DNA from 2 places in the Clostridium fungisolvens genome. Region 2 is predicted to be linked to the other one. Evidence: riboswitches for the same ligand, from Rfam matches in the RefSeq annotation. Region 2 holds a riboswitch; the other holds the start of a gene.
The links. Region 2 has a riboswitch for cobalamin ahead of bsdtw1_RS08050 (energy-coupling factor ABC transporter permease). Riboswitches for the same ligand answer to the same signal wherever they lie in the genome.

Region 1 (6,024 bases), 1.7 Mb from region 2:
TGATGGCTTATTTAATAAGATTATATCGGGAGCATTTCTAGTGTGGACAATTATGGCAGTTTCATCGCTTTTTATAGGTAGGGCCTTTTGTGCTTATATTTGTCCATATGGCGCTTGGCAGATGATAATAGATAGATGTATTGAAAAGCCTCTTAAGAAAATCAAAGGCTTAAAGATTTTAAAATATATACTTGGAGCTACTTGGGTTTTTGTAATAGCTTTTGCTTTAATTTCTAGTAGGGAATACAAGTTAAATTTGTTTTATCTTACAGAAGGTTATGTTAGTGTAGATAAGATTTCTAATATTATGGGCTATTTTACTATATTAACATTACTGGCAGTTTTACCACTTGTCTTAGGTAAGAGAGCTACTTGCTATTACTTATGTCCAATGTCTATTTTGAATATAACAGGAAGTAAAGTGAAAAATAAATTTAATATTCCTTCTTTAAAATTAAAAGCAGAACCAAGCAATTGTAAAAAATGCAGTGCTTGCAATAAGAGTTGTCCTATGAGTATTAATGTTATGGAAAAGGTTCAGCATAATAGTATGGAATCTTCAGATTGTATACTTTGTGGTGAATGCAGTAAAGCATGTAAGTTTGGCGCTGTAAATAGAATTTGTGGAAAAGATAGAGTAGATAGAAAGGTCGTAGAAATGAAATGAAGAGAATTGTAAAAGATCCATTGGAAAGAAAAAATGAAATAATGGATAGGTCTCTAGAACTCTTTATTGAGAAGGGGTATGACAATACCTCAATCAATGAAATAGTTAACAGTCTATCTATAGCAAAAGGAACCTTCTATCATTATTTTACTTCGAAGGAAGAAATACTAGGTGAACTTTTGAAAAGGCGGTTAGATGAATATATAGTACCATTAACAGCTATCTATAATTCAAATTTAGATCCTAATTCTAAACTTGAAGCAATTTTAAAAGCAATGTTTTTAGGAACTAATAGTAACCTTATGCTTGTAAATACTGAGAGAGATGGTAGTAACTTAAAGCTAAATAATGCTTTAGAGGAAGAATTCTTTAATAGATGTTATCCTCTTATTTTAGGAGTAATAAGAGAAGGACTTGAACAAGAAAGCCTTCAAGTGGATTTTCCAGAAGAAGTTGTTGAAATACTTTTAAGAGGAATACAGAAATTTATAAATAAGCATTTCAATGAACTATTAGATAAAAATTCCTCTATCCACATACTTAAATCACTTGAAGATATTTTTAATAAATTGATAAAGTTATCAAATGGAAAAATAGAATTAATCCCCAAATACTAAATTTTAATGGAATAAAAAGTAGCATTTATGGACCTCCATAGATTTATCACTTAATATATGATAAAATATACTCATAAATAATAATTATTAGATGTTTCAAATAGCATTATAAATACATATTTATAATACTATGATTTAGATTTTTCTTATGTTTAAGGATATTATTGAAATTGATTAGTTATGCAGGAGATGGCTCACCAATTAGTTTCAACACTATGCTTAACAGCGTCTATATATATGAGTTTAGAGATGGAGGTTATTTGATGATAAAATTAATCGCAACAGATATGGATGGAACATTACTAAATAGCAAGGGGGAACTTCCAGAGGGGTTCTTTGATACTTTGGATGAATTGATAGATAGAGGTGTGATATTTGTAGCAGCAAGTGGAAGACAGTATTATACACTAGCTGATAACTTTGGCAAGGCTAAGGACAAGATGCTTTTTGCTGCAGAAAATGGTTCCTTTGTTGTTCATAACGGAAAAGAATTATTTTCTAAGACATTACCTAAAGAAACTATCATGGAAATTTTGAAAGAAGTAAGTAGTATACCTAACTGTTTTCCAGTAGTATGTGGCAAGAAGTATGGATATTATAAAGATACAAATCCTAAGTTCTTAAAAGAATTACAAAAATATTATTATAATAGAAAGCAAGTAGATAATCTTGAAGATATAGAAGATGATTTCTTAAAGGTAGCAATTTTTGATTTAGAAGGATCAAGCGAGAATTCATACAAAAAGATTGATAAGAAGTTGAAGGAAGAACTTCAAGTTACTGTTTCGGGACAAAACTGGGTTGATATCTTCAGAAAAGATATAAATAAGGGAGTTGCAATTAACTACCTTCAAGAAAAGTTCAACATAACCCATGAGGAAACTATGGTATTCGGAGACTATTTTAATGATATCCAAATGCTTCAAAATGCGTATCATAGCTATGTTATGGTAAATGCACCAGATGAGTTAAAGAAATACGGAAGATTTATGGCTAAAAGCAATGATGACAATGGTGTAATTGAAGTAATCGAAAGAGAAGTTCTTAAAAAGGACGCTTAATTTCAATACGCTGATTTAGCAGTACCAAATTTTCCTCATATTCATTCGGAAAGGCAAATGCGCGAAAAAAAAGCTCGCTTCAGCGACTTTTTTTTTATTTTATATTAACATAATTTTAAATTTTTAACTATTACTTGTAATAAGTTATGGGGAGATAGTAATATTATAACAAGTATTTGGATTATAATATGTATATAGTTCTGTTTGTGGTTTAGGGGGGGGTATATGATAAAATATAAAAATTGTTTAGATGTAACTATTGATGATATATTTAAGGCGTTTCAGGATGGATTCTCGGACTATATAATAAAACTTAATGTTAATAAGGAAGATTTTGAAGAAAGATTCTTTGGTACAGAAGGGAATTCTAAAGAATATTCTTTCGTAGTGTATGACAGTAATAAGCCTGTAGGATTAATGCTAGGTGGTATAAAAGAATATGAAGGAATAAAAACTTTGAGATGTGGAGGCTTAGCAATTCATCCAAGCTATAGGGGTGGTTGGATAAGCAAGAGACTTTTCCAATTACATCAAGAGATTGCAAAGAGTAAAGGTTGTAGTCAATTGTTTCTAGAAGTCATAGTTGGAAATGATAGAGCAATCAATTTTTATAATAAGATGGGATATAGCAAAATTTATGATATATCCTTTTACTCTAATGATAATACAAGCAACTTGAGAAAATACCATAATAAAAAACTGGTTATTAAGGATATAACATTTGGCCAGTATAGAGAAATATGCCATAGATATGATGGACATGTTAGTTGGCAAAATGCTTATGAATATCTAAGTTTATCAAAGGATACATACTATTATGGAGGATTTATTGATGATATTCTTATTAGTGGACTAAGCATAAATAAATCAGGAAAGATAAGTTTTATTTATATAGATAAGAATTATAGATTAAGTGGAGTGGGTTCATCTCTAATTAATTATGCTGTTAAAGAATTAGGGATAAATATGATTACTGCTAGTTTTGTTAATAATAGTCAAGCTTTTGGGTTTTTAGTTAAGAATGAATTTAAGAAAATGCCTATATCCCAATATGAAATGTATAAGATTTTGTAGCATAGTATTTATAATTTATCAATAATTTTCTACTTGAACATTTTAGACATTAGCTATAACATAAGACTAAACATAGGGGGTGTTAATCAATGGTAGCAATAATAAAAGCACTAATGAGAGCAGTGAATGATATTCATGATGTTTTTATACAAAAAGCACAGGGCTCTGGATATAACCTTACGGACAAACAACTTCATTTTATAATTATAGGAATCATAGGTATCTTAATTTTTGCAGGAACCCAAATGCTATTTAAATGGCTCGCAAAGTATAGCATTACAGCTATATCATTCATATATACTTTTACAGTACTACTGGTAATAGTTTTTGGTATTGAAATAGAACAAAAAATAACTAAACGAGGAAATATGGAGTTTGCAGATATAGTAGCTGGTATATGGGGATTCTTATATATATTCATAATTTACTTAATAATAAGAATAGCTGTATATCTAATAAAACAATATACTAATAAAAGAAAAGTTAAGAAGCAGTAATCTTGACTATAATAAATATGAATACTATAATTTAGTTGACAATTTAATAAGTTCTTATTGGTGCTTCAGTTGCACAAATACATTTGTTCAATAGAAGTTAAAAGGGAAAAAGGTGAAAGACCTTTGCAGCCCCCGTTACTGTGATGATGACAAAATTTGCACTAAAACTTAAGATATTTAAGTTTTAATCCACTGAGTTAAGGATGTCTATCTAATAGATTCAAAGTATACCAATGTTTGTATTTTTAGGAGGTATAGTTTGTAGTTAAAGTTTAGATGTCTATGAATGTACCACTTCGTAATAAGTTTTACAATGAATTGGCACATCTATATAAAGAGCTTGGGAAGGAGCAAAAAGTAGGATGATTCAAAGCCAGAAAACCTGCCATAAGAAAAGTTAATTTTCCGGGGGGGAAAAATTACTGTTAATAAAGCAAGTTTTACTGATATAAAATTATTTTGCTTAGGGTTTGAGTACATTTAAACTTTAATACAATGCTAATAATGTTTATATTGTTGAAAAACAAGAGTATTTTGTGTGCGGATATAAAAATACTTTATGTAATTATAGCTTTATTAATTATGAGAGTAAGTTTTATCTATTTTATAAGTTTTAATATAGATATATTGATTCGAAGAGTAATTATAAAGACCTCCTTAGGGAGGTCTTTTATTTTTATGTTGTATAGTATTGAAGCCTAAGGGTAAATAGTTTTAGTTGGGGAGGATTAATATGCAGGAAGCATGTCTAATAGAAGATATAGAACCTTTAAATGAAAAATCTATGGCTGAGGCCAAAGAAAGAATGGATAACTTGGTGAAGCCTATAGGTAGTCTTGGAAAACTTGAAAAAATGTCTATAAAGTTATCTGGAATAACAGGTGAATTATATAATAATATCGAAAAGAAAGCAGTTATTATAATGTGTTCTGATAATGGGGTATGTGAAGAAGGTGTGGCCTCAGCTCCGCAAGTAGTTACTGCGACTCAAACAGTAAATTTTATAAAAGGAGTAACGGGAGTAGGGGTTTTAGCAAGACACAACAATTGCGATTTAAAGGTTGTAGATATAGGTATCAATGAAGAAATAAATCATAGTGAACTAATAAACTGTAAGATAAGAAAAGGTACATCAAACATTGCTAAAGGTGAAGCAATGACAAGGGAAGAAGCTCTTACAGCTATTAGAATAGGAATTGATTTGGTTTCAAAGCTTAAAAATGAAGGATATAACCTGATAGGCACTGGGGAGATGGGAATAGGAAACACAACTTCTAGTTCTTCAATATTAATTGCCTTAACTGGTTGCACTATTGAGGAAGCTGTAGGTAGAGGAGCAGGACTTACGGATGAAGCCTTCGAAAAGAAAAAGAAGGTTATAAAAAAGGTTTTAGAAATAAATAAACCTAATATAAACGACCCAATAGAGGTATTGCATAAGGTTGGTGGCTTTGATATAGCTGGACTTGTAGGAGTATATTTAGGTGCGGCAAAGTATAGGATGCCGGTAGTTATTGATGGATTCATTTCTGCAATTGCAGCATTAATAGCCTATAGGTTAAATAACGTTACTAAAGATTTTATGTTTCCATCTCATATATCAATAGAAAAAGGATATAACTTAGTTTTATCAGAGTTAGGTTTAGATCCTATATTAGATTTATCTATGAGATTAGGTGAAGGATCTGGATGCCCATTAGCTTTCAATATATTAGAAGCTTCTACAAAGATAATGAATGAAATGGCAACCTTTGAAGAAGGTAATGTAGATTTAAATGATTATAAGGGGCTTTGGGAGGGGAAAATATGATTACGTTAGTAACTGGTGGTGCAAGAAGTGGAAAGTCTTCTTTTGGAGAGTCGATACTTGAAAATGAACCAGAGGTTTTATATATTGCAACTTCAATACCTTTTGATCAAGAAATGAAAGACAGAGTTAAGAAGCACAGAGAGCAAAGACCAAGCCATTGGCATACCTTGGAAAGCTATAAGGATTTTCAAGCTGAATTTGAAAAAATATTAGGTGGTAATATAGTTTATAACGGTGTAATCGTTGATTGTATAACCATAATGATTTCTAATATATTATTAGAAAATTTAAGTGACGA
Region 2 (6,024 bases):
GATTGCTTACTTGCAGTTGGAGATGATGAACTTATAAAAATACATTTTCATACGAATACTCCATGGAAGGTTCTTGAGTATTGTGCTTCTTTAGGTGATATTCATGATGTTGTTATAGAAAATATGGAACGACAAGCCAATGGGCTAAAAGGCTAAAAGTTAAGCAGGCAGGTGAAAACTTGTCTGTTTTTATTTTTGATTCTTTTTAAGATTATTATAGCTGAAAAGTTTAAGTACATTAATATTAAAGGAACAAAGCATAATATAGATATAAAAAATTTTTCGAATATCAATGTTTGTATACAAAATATGGTAGTAATATTATAATTATATTAAGTTTTAGATGAACAACTTCATACTTAAATTTATATTTTCAAACTTTCCTCTCAGAATCCAGAGGAGTTTTGAAAATAGGTTTCGGATTGAAGTATTTCATCTTTAGTTATGAATTAATATAGCTTGTAAGGGGAGAAAAATATGAGATGCTTAGTATGTAAAACAAACGAATTAGAAGAGCAGTATTTAGAAAATGGTTTAAGGGTTTATACTTGTAAGGAGTGTGAAGGGAAATGGATGCGCTTTGGAGACTATTTCACCTGGCACAATAGCAATAAAAATCAGAGTGAAACTGTAACAGAGGATAAATACATATCTGTTAAAGATTCCACAAATCCTAAGTTTTGTCCTGATTGTGAAACTATACTTACTCCGTATAAAGTATCAAGTAAACTTAGTTTTATGCTAGAGCATTGTGGTTCCTGTAATGGAATCTGGTTTGATAAGAATGAATGGGAGTCAATTAAGAGCATTGATTTACATCATAAAATTCAAAACTTTTTTACTGAAGCATGGCAAAAAAAGATTAGAGAAGATGAAAGTAGAGAATTCTTAGAAAAGCATTATACAAATAAGTTTGGTGCTGAGGATTATGAAAGACTAAAGCAGACAAAAAAATGGATAGATGAAAGTGAAAATAAATCTATGTTATTAGCTTATCTGATGAATGAAAATCCTTATAAGCTATAAGAATGATAGAGGCTTTTAAAAAGCCTCTATTTTGTTTTTCTGGATTTTAATGGAGTTTTTCCGTAAATCTTTTTAGAACAGTAGCCTTAAATTCTTCACTTGATGTCACCTTCATTAGTATGTTTATTAATATTTATATAAATCACATTATTGCAAATTATATCTGGAAATAATCATATTATGTATAAAAGTAGTTAAATGTGGTGTAATAGTTGAAATAGAGATTAATTTTATGTATACTTACCTTTGTTGAGAATTGATATCATATAAAACATAATATTATTGAAAAGGTAAGAGAAGAAATGAAAAATAAAAACTTTATTATAGTAGTTATTGGACAAATAATTTCTTTGTTTGGAAATTCTATTCAAAGATTTTGTATGTCGCTATATATATTAAATTTAACAGGAAGTGCCGGGATATTTTCAACAATACTAGCAATTTCAACTATTCCATATATACTGTTCGCACCAATTGCGGGTTTTTTAGCAGACACGGTAAACAGGAAAAAGATCATGATTTATCTTGATTTCATTAGTACAGCGTTAATGGGAGTATATTCAATCATAATATTAAGTGGTAAGGATAATACCATAATAGTAGCGGTTGTAATGTTTATGCTTTCTACAATTTATACTTTATATAGTCCTTCTGTCACATCCAGTATTCCACAAATTGTTGAGAAAGAAAGCTTAGCTTCTGCCAATGGAGTAATTCAGCAGGTTGGGTATGTAGTTAATTTAGCTGGACCAATAGTTGCGGGACTGTTATATAGTTTTTTGGGAATGAAAATGGTAGTGATATTAAACTCAGTTAGTTTCCTTGTTGCAGCAATACTAGAGCTGTTTCTAGATATTCCTGATTTAGAAGTAAAAGAAAGGTTTAAAAATCCTCTGATACAATCTATTGGCGAAATGAAAAAGAGCTTTATGTATTTGAAAGAAAAAAAGAAGATAGTATTAGGAATTATATTTTCATATGCACTCACTAATATCTTTGTAGTTCCGGTGTTAAGTGTTGTGTCTCCATACTTTATTAACGTAAAACTAAGTATGCCTTCAAGCATTTATGGATATATTGAAGCAATATTTGTTTTAGGAATGATAATAGGAGGTATGCTAATTACCTTGAAACCTAACTTGTTTAAAATAAATATATTACATAAAACAATGTATCCAATGATACTAGCTATGTTTATTATGGCAGTCTCTACTGTTATAAGTGGAGAAAACAAGTTTGTAACACTAGGGCTTTATTCCATAGGAGGTCTTGGAATAATGCTGTCACTAGCATTATCTAATATTATTTCCTTAACATATATCCAACAAGAAGTGAGAGAAGATATGCTAGGGAAAGTTAGTGCTTTTTCTACAGCAGTTGCTACCGCAAGTGTTGCCCCTGGGCAGATAATATATGGACAATTAATTGATTTTAATTTAGGTATGTTCAATATACTGATACTGACTTTTATATTTAGCATTGCAGTAGTGTGGTATATAAAATGGAATGTTAGAAGAGTTTAATTCCATTAAAGTAATATGTATGAATGTGCAAAAAATATTTGAAGTTTACAATAAAGGTATATGACAGTATACTTAAAGATGTAACATTTCCGTAGGAAAGCTATTTTTAAAACTCTTCTGGGTTCTAAGAGGAGAATTTGAAAATATAAATATGAATTGAATAATGAAATATAGGTTTAATCGTATTGATTAATTAAAAGGGAATCAGGTAAGAATCCTGAACTATCCCGTAGCTGTATTAGAGGAGTTTAAATACATAAATGTCACTTGGAAACAGGGAAGGCGTATTTAAATGATGAGTCTTGAGTCAGAAGACCTGCCTATATTTTTGCACCAATTATAGATGTACCACTTCGTACCGAAACCTATTTTCAAAACTCCTCTGGGTTCTGAGAGGAGAATTTCAAAATATAAATTTTATTACGAAGTGGCACATCATTAACTCTACGAGTGATAGAGAGGGGCGGTAGAATGAAAAATTGCTTACTTATTTTATATGATTAAGTATGTTTTGTTACTATGTCCTTTTAACATTTTAGTTAAGAGGACTTTTTTACTGTTTAGAAGACTATAGAATTTTAGTACAAGAACAAAGTGGTTTTAAACAAACATTAAAGTCTATAAAATAGGAGTGTTTATATGAAAAAGAAATATCAAATTGCATTAGGTATTTTTATTGCGTTATTATTTATCCCTAGAACAGCATATGCAATGCATATAATGGAGGGATTCTTACCAGCAAAATGGTGTATTGCTTGGGGAGTTTTAGCAATTCCATTTGTAGTGGTTGGCTTTTTTACAATAAGAGAAAAAGTAAATGAAAATCCTAGAACTAAAATGCTTATAGCTATGGTAGGAGCTTTTGCCTTTGTATTGTCAGCGTTAAAAATACCTTCAGTTACTGGGAGTTGTTCACATCCTACAGGTGTGGGACTAGGCGCCATACTTTTTGGACCAACTATAATGAGTGCTTTAGGAGTAATTGTGTTAATATTTCAGGCTTTGCTTTTAGCGCATGGAGGAATTACAACCTTAGGTGCTAATACTTTTTCTATGGCTATAGCAGGACCTTTTGTTTCATATTTTTTGTACAAGATTTTGAAGACACTTAAAGTTTCACAAAGCATATCTGTATTTTTATCTGCAATGATTGGAGATTTAATGACATATGTTATAACAGCAATACAGCTTTCATTGGCTTTTCCGGATCAAAGTGGTGGAGTTTTAGCTTCTGCAGCTAAGTTTTTAGGAATCTTTGCGGTTACTCAAATTCCTCTTGCAATAAGTGAAGGGATATTAACAGTAATTATATTTAATTTGTTAAAGAACTATAATAAGCAGGAATTAATAGAACTTAAAGTAATATCGAAGGAGGAATAATAGCTGTGAAGTTGAAAAATAAGAGTCTTCTAATAAAAAATTTTATATTAGCTTTGCTAGTTATAATAATAGCTGTGGCTCCACTTGTATTTATTAAAAATGGTGAATTTTCTGGTTCTGATGATCAAGCAAAAAAGGCTATAACAGACATAAATAAGGAATATAAACCTTGGTTTTCACCTATATGGCAACCACCTAGTGGGGAAATAGAAAGCTTACTTTTTGCATTACAAGCTGCAATAGGGACAGGTATTGTATGTTATTATTTTGGATACCAAAAGGGAAAGTCTAGAAAGGCAGAGAAATAAATATGTTTTCGATTGATAAATTAGCATATATATCTGAACTAAGAAGGGTAAATCCAACGGAAAAATTTATTTTTGCTATCTTTACTATGTTTATTTGTATTGCTTTAAATAGTACTGTAATTTCAGTGATAGTATTACTTCTCATGTCAGGAATAACTGTTTTTAAAGGAAAAATTCCCTTAGGAACTTACGTGAAATTAATGTCATTACCACTATCATTCTTGATAGTTGGAATAATCACTATAGCGATAAATATAGTTCATAGTGCTGATAACTTAATATTTGGATTTAATATATTAAACATTAAGCTAGGGTGTACTTCAGAGAGTTTTGAGACAGCTACGAGTCTGTTTTTTAAGTCTTTGGCATCAGTTTCATGCTTATACTTTCTAACACTGAGTACGCCATTGTTTGAGGTTTTATCTGTACTAAAAAAACTAAGAGTACCAAAATTATTTGTTGAATTAATGGGGCTTATATATAGATTTATTTTTGTATTGTTAGACACGGTAAATATGATATATACATCTCAAAATTCAAGGCTTGGGTATTCAACACTTAGACTTAGCTACAATTCATTAGCTAAATTAATCTCATCCTTATTTATAAGTTCCTATAAGCGATCACAGGACATTTACACAGCTATGGAATCAAGATGCTATGACGGTGATATAGACTTGCTTGAAGAAAACTATCCAAGTTTATTTAAAAATATCTTACTAATTGCTTTTACGGAAGCAGCCTTATTAATTATAGCTTTTAGTGAATATCTTATCAGGGGGAAGATATAAGGTTTAACACTTTAACTTAGGATTACATTTAAATTATTGGAGGAAATATAGTGAGTGAATACATACTTGAAACTAAAAATTTAAGCTTTAAATATCAGGATGGGACTAAGGCTTTGAATAATATAAATTTAAAAATAGAAAAAGGAAAGAAAATATCTTTTCTAGGTGTCAATGGTTCAGGTAAGTCCACATTGTTTTTGAATTTTAATGGTGTATTAAAGCCCACGGAAGGAAAGTTAATATACGACAAAAAAGAGGTTAAATATAACAGAAATTCCTTGATGGAACTAAGAAAAAATGTAGGAATTGTGTTTCAAGATCCTGAGAATCAACTTTTTTCAGCAAATGTATATCAAGAAGTTTCCTTTGGCGCTATGAACTTAAAACTTGATACAGTAGAAGTAAAGAGTAGAGTGGATAAAGCTCTAAAAAATGTTGAGCTGTATAGTTATAAGGATAAGGCTGTTCATTTTCTAAGCTATGGGCAGAAAAAAAGGGTATCCATTGCAGATATACTTGTGATGGAGCCAGAAATAATAGTTTTTGATGAACCAACTTCAAGCCTTGACCCTAAACATTCAAAACAGATTGTGAAAATATTTGATGAATTAAACGAAAGAGGAATAACAGTTATTTTATCTACTCATGATGTGGAACTTGCATATACTTGGTCAGATTATATTTTTGTAATGAAGGATGGAGAGATAGTCAAAGAAGGCAATCCAACTGAGATTTTCTCAGATGATAATTTAATTGATGAATGTTATTTGGAAAAGCCAATGATTTTCGAAATTTATCAAAATTTATGCAAGACAGGACAGGTGAATTCTACCGAAGACATACCTAGAAATAAGCAGGAACTTTATAAATTAATAAGTTCCATAGGACAAAAATAGAAAAACGATGAAAAGTAAATATAAGATTTACGGTGCAACCATCAAATTAGCTCCTACTAAAGATATTAAAGAGTTCCTAACTCAACTATTAATTTATACA

Region 1: linked by a shared signal. The riboswitch ahead of cobT (nicotinate-nucleotide--dimethylbenzimidazole phosphoribosyltransferase) and the one ahead of bsdtw1_RS08050 (energy-coupling factor ABC transporter permease) in region 2 are both predicted to bind cobalamin.

Annotation. Positions count from the first base shown of each region.
Region 1 covers NZ_BLZR01000001.1:187,166-193,189, forward strand. The annotation lists gene bsdtw1_RS00770 (4Fe-4S binding protein) at 1-667, shown strand, start outside; gene bsdtw1_RS00775 (TetR/AcrR family transcriptional regulator) at 664-1,284, shown strand; gene bsdtw1_RS00780 (Cof-type HAD-IIB family hydrolase) at 1,548-2,345, shown strand; gene bsdtw1_RS00785 (GNAT family N-acetyltransferase) at 2,571-3,419, shown strand; gene bsdtw1_RS00790 (hypothetical protein) at 3,509-3,916, shown strand; cobalamin riboswitch at 3,958-4,320, shown strand; gene cobT (nicotinate-nucleotide--dimethylbenzimidazole phosphoribosyltransferase) at 4,650-5,726, shown strand; gene cobU (bifunctional adenosylcobinamide kinase/adenosylcobinamide-phosphate guanylyltransferase) at 5,723-6,024, shown strand, end outside.
Region 2 covers NZ_BLZR01000001.1:1,900,106-1,906,129, forward strand. The annotation lists gene bsdtw1_RS08035 (fatty acid kinase subunit FakA-related protein) at 1-156, shown strand, start outside; gene bsdtw1_RS08040 (TFIIB-type zinc ribbon-containing protein) at 478-1,026, shown strand; gene bsdtw1_RS08045 (MFS transporter) at 1,308-2,549, shown strand; cobalamin riboswitch at 2,705-2,887, shown strand; gene bsdtw1_RS08050 (energy-coupling factor ABC transporter permease) at 3,189-3,929, shown strand; gene bsdtw1_RS08055 (energy-coupling factor ABC transporter substrate-binding protein) at 3,929-4,237, shown strand; gene cbiQ (cobalt ECF transporter T component CbiQ) at 4,240-5,028, shown strand; gene bsdtw1_RS08065 (energy-coupling factor ABC transporter ATP-binding protein) at 5,079-5,924, shown strand.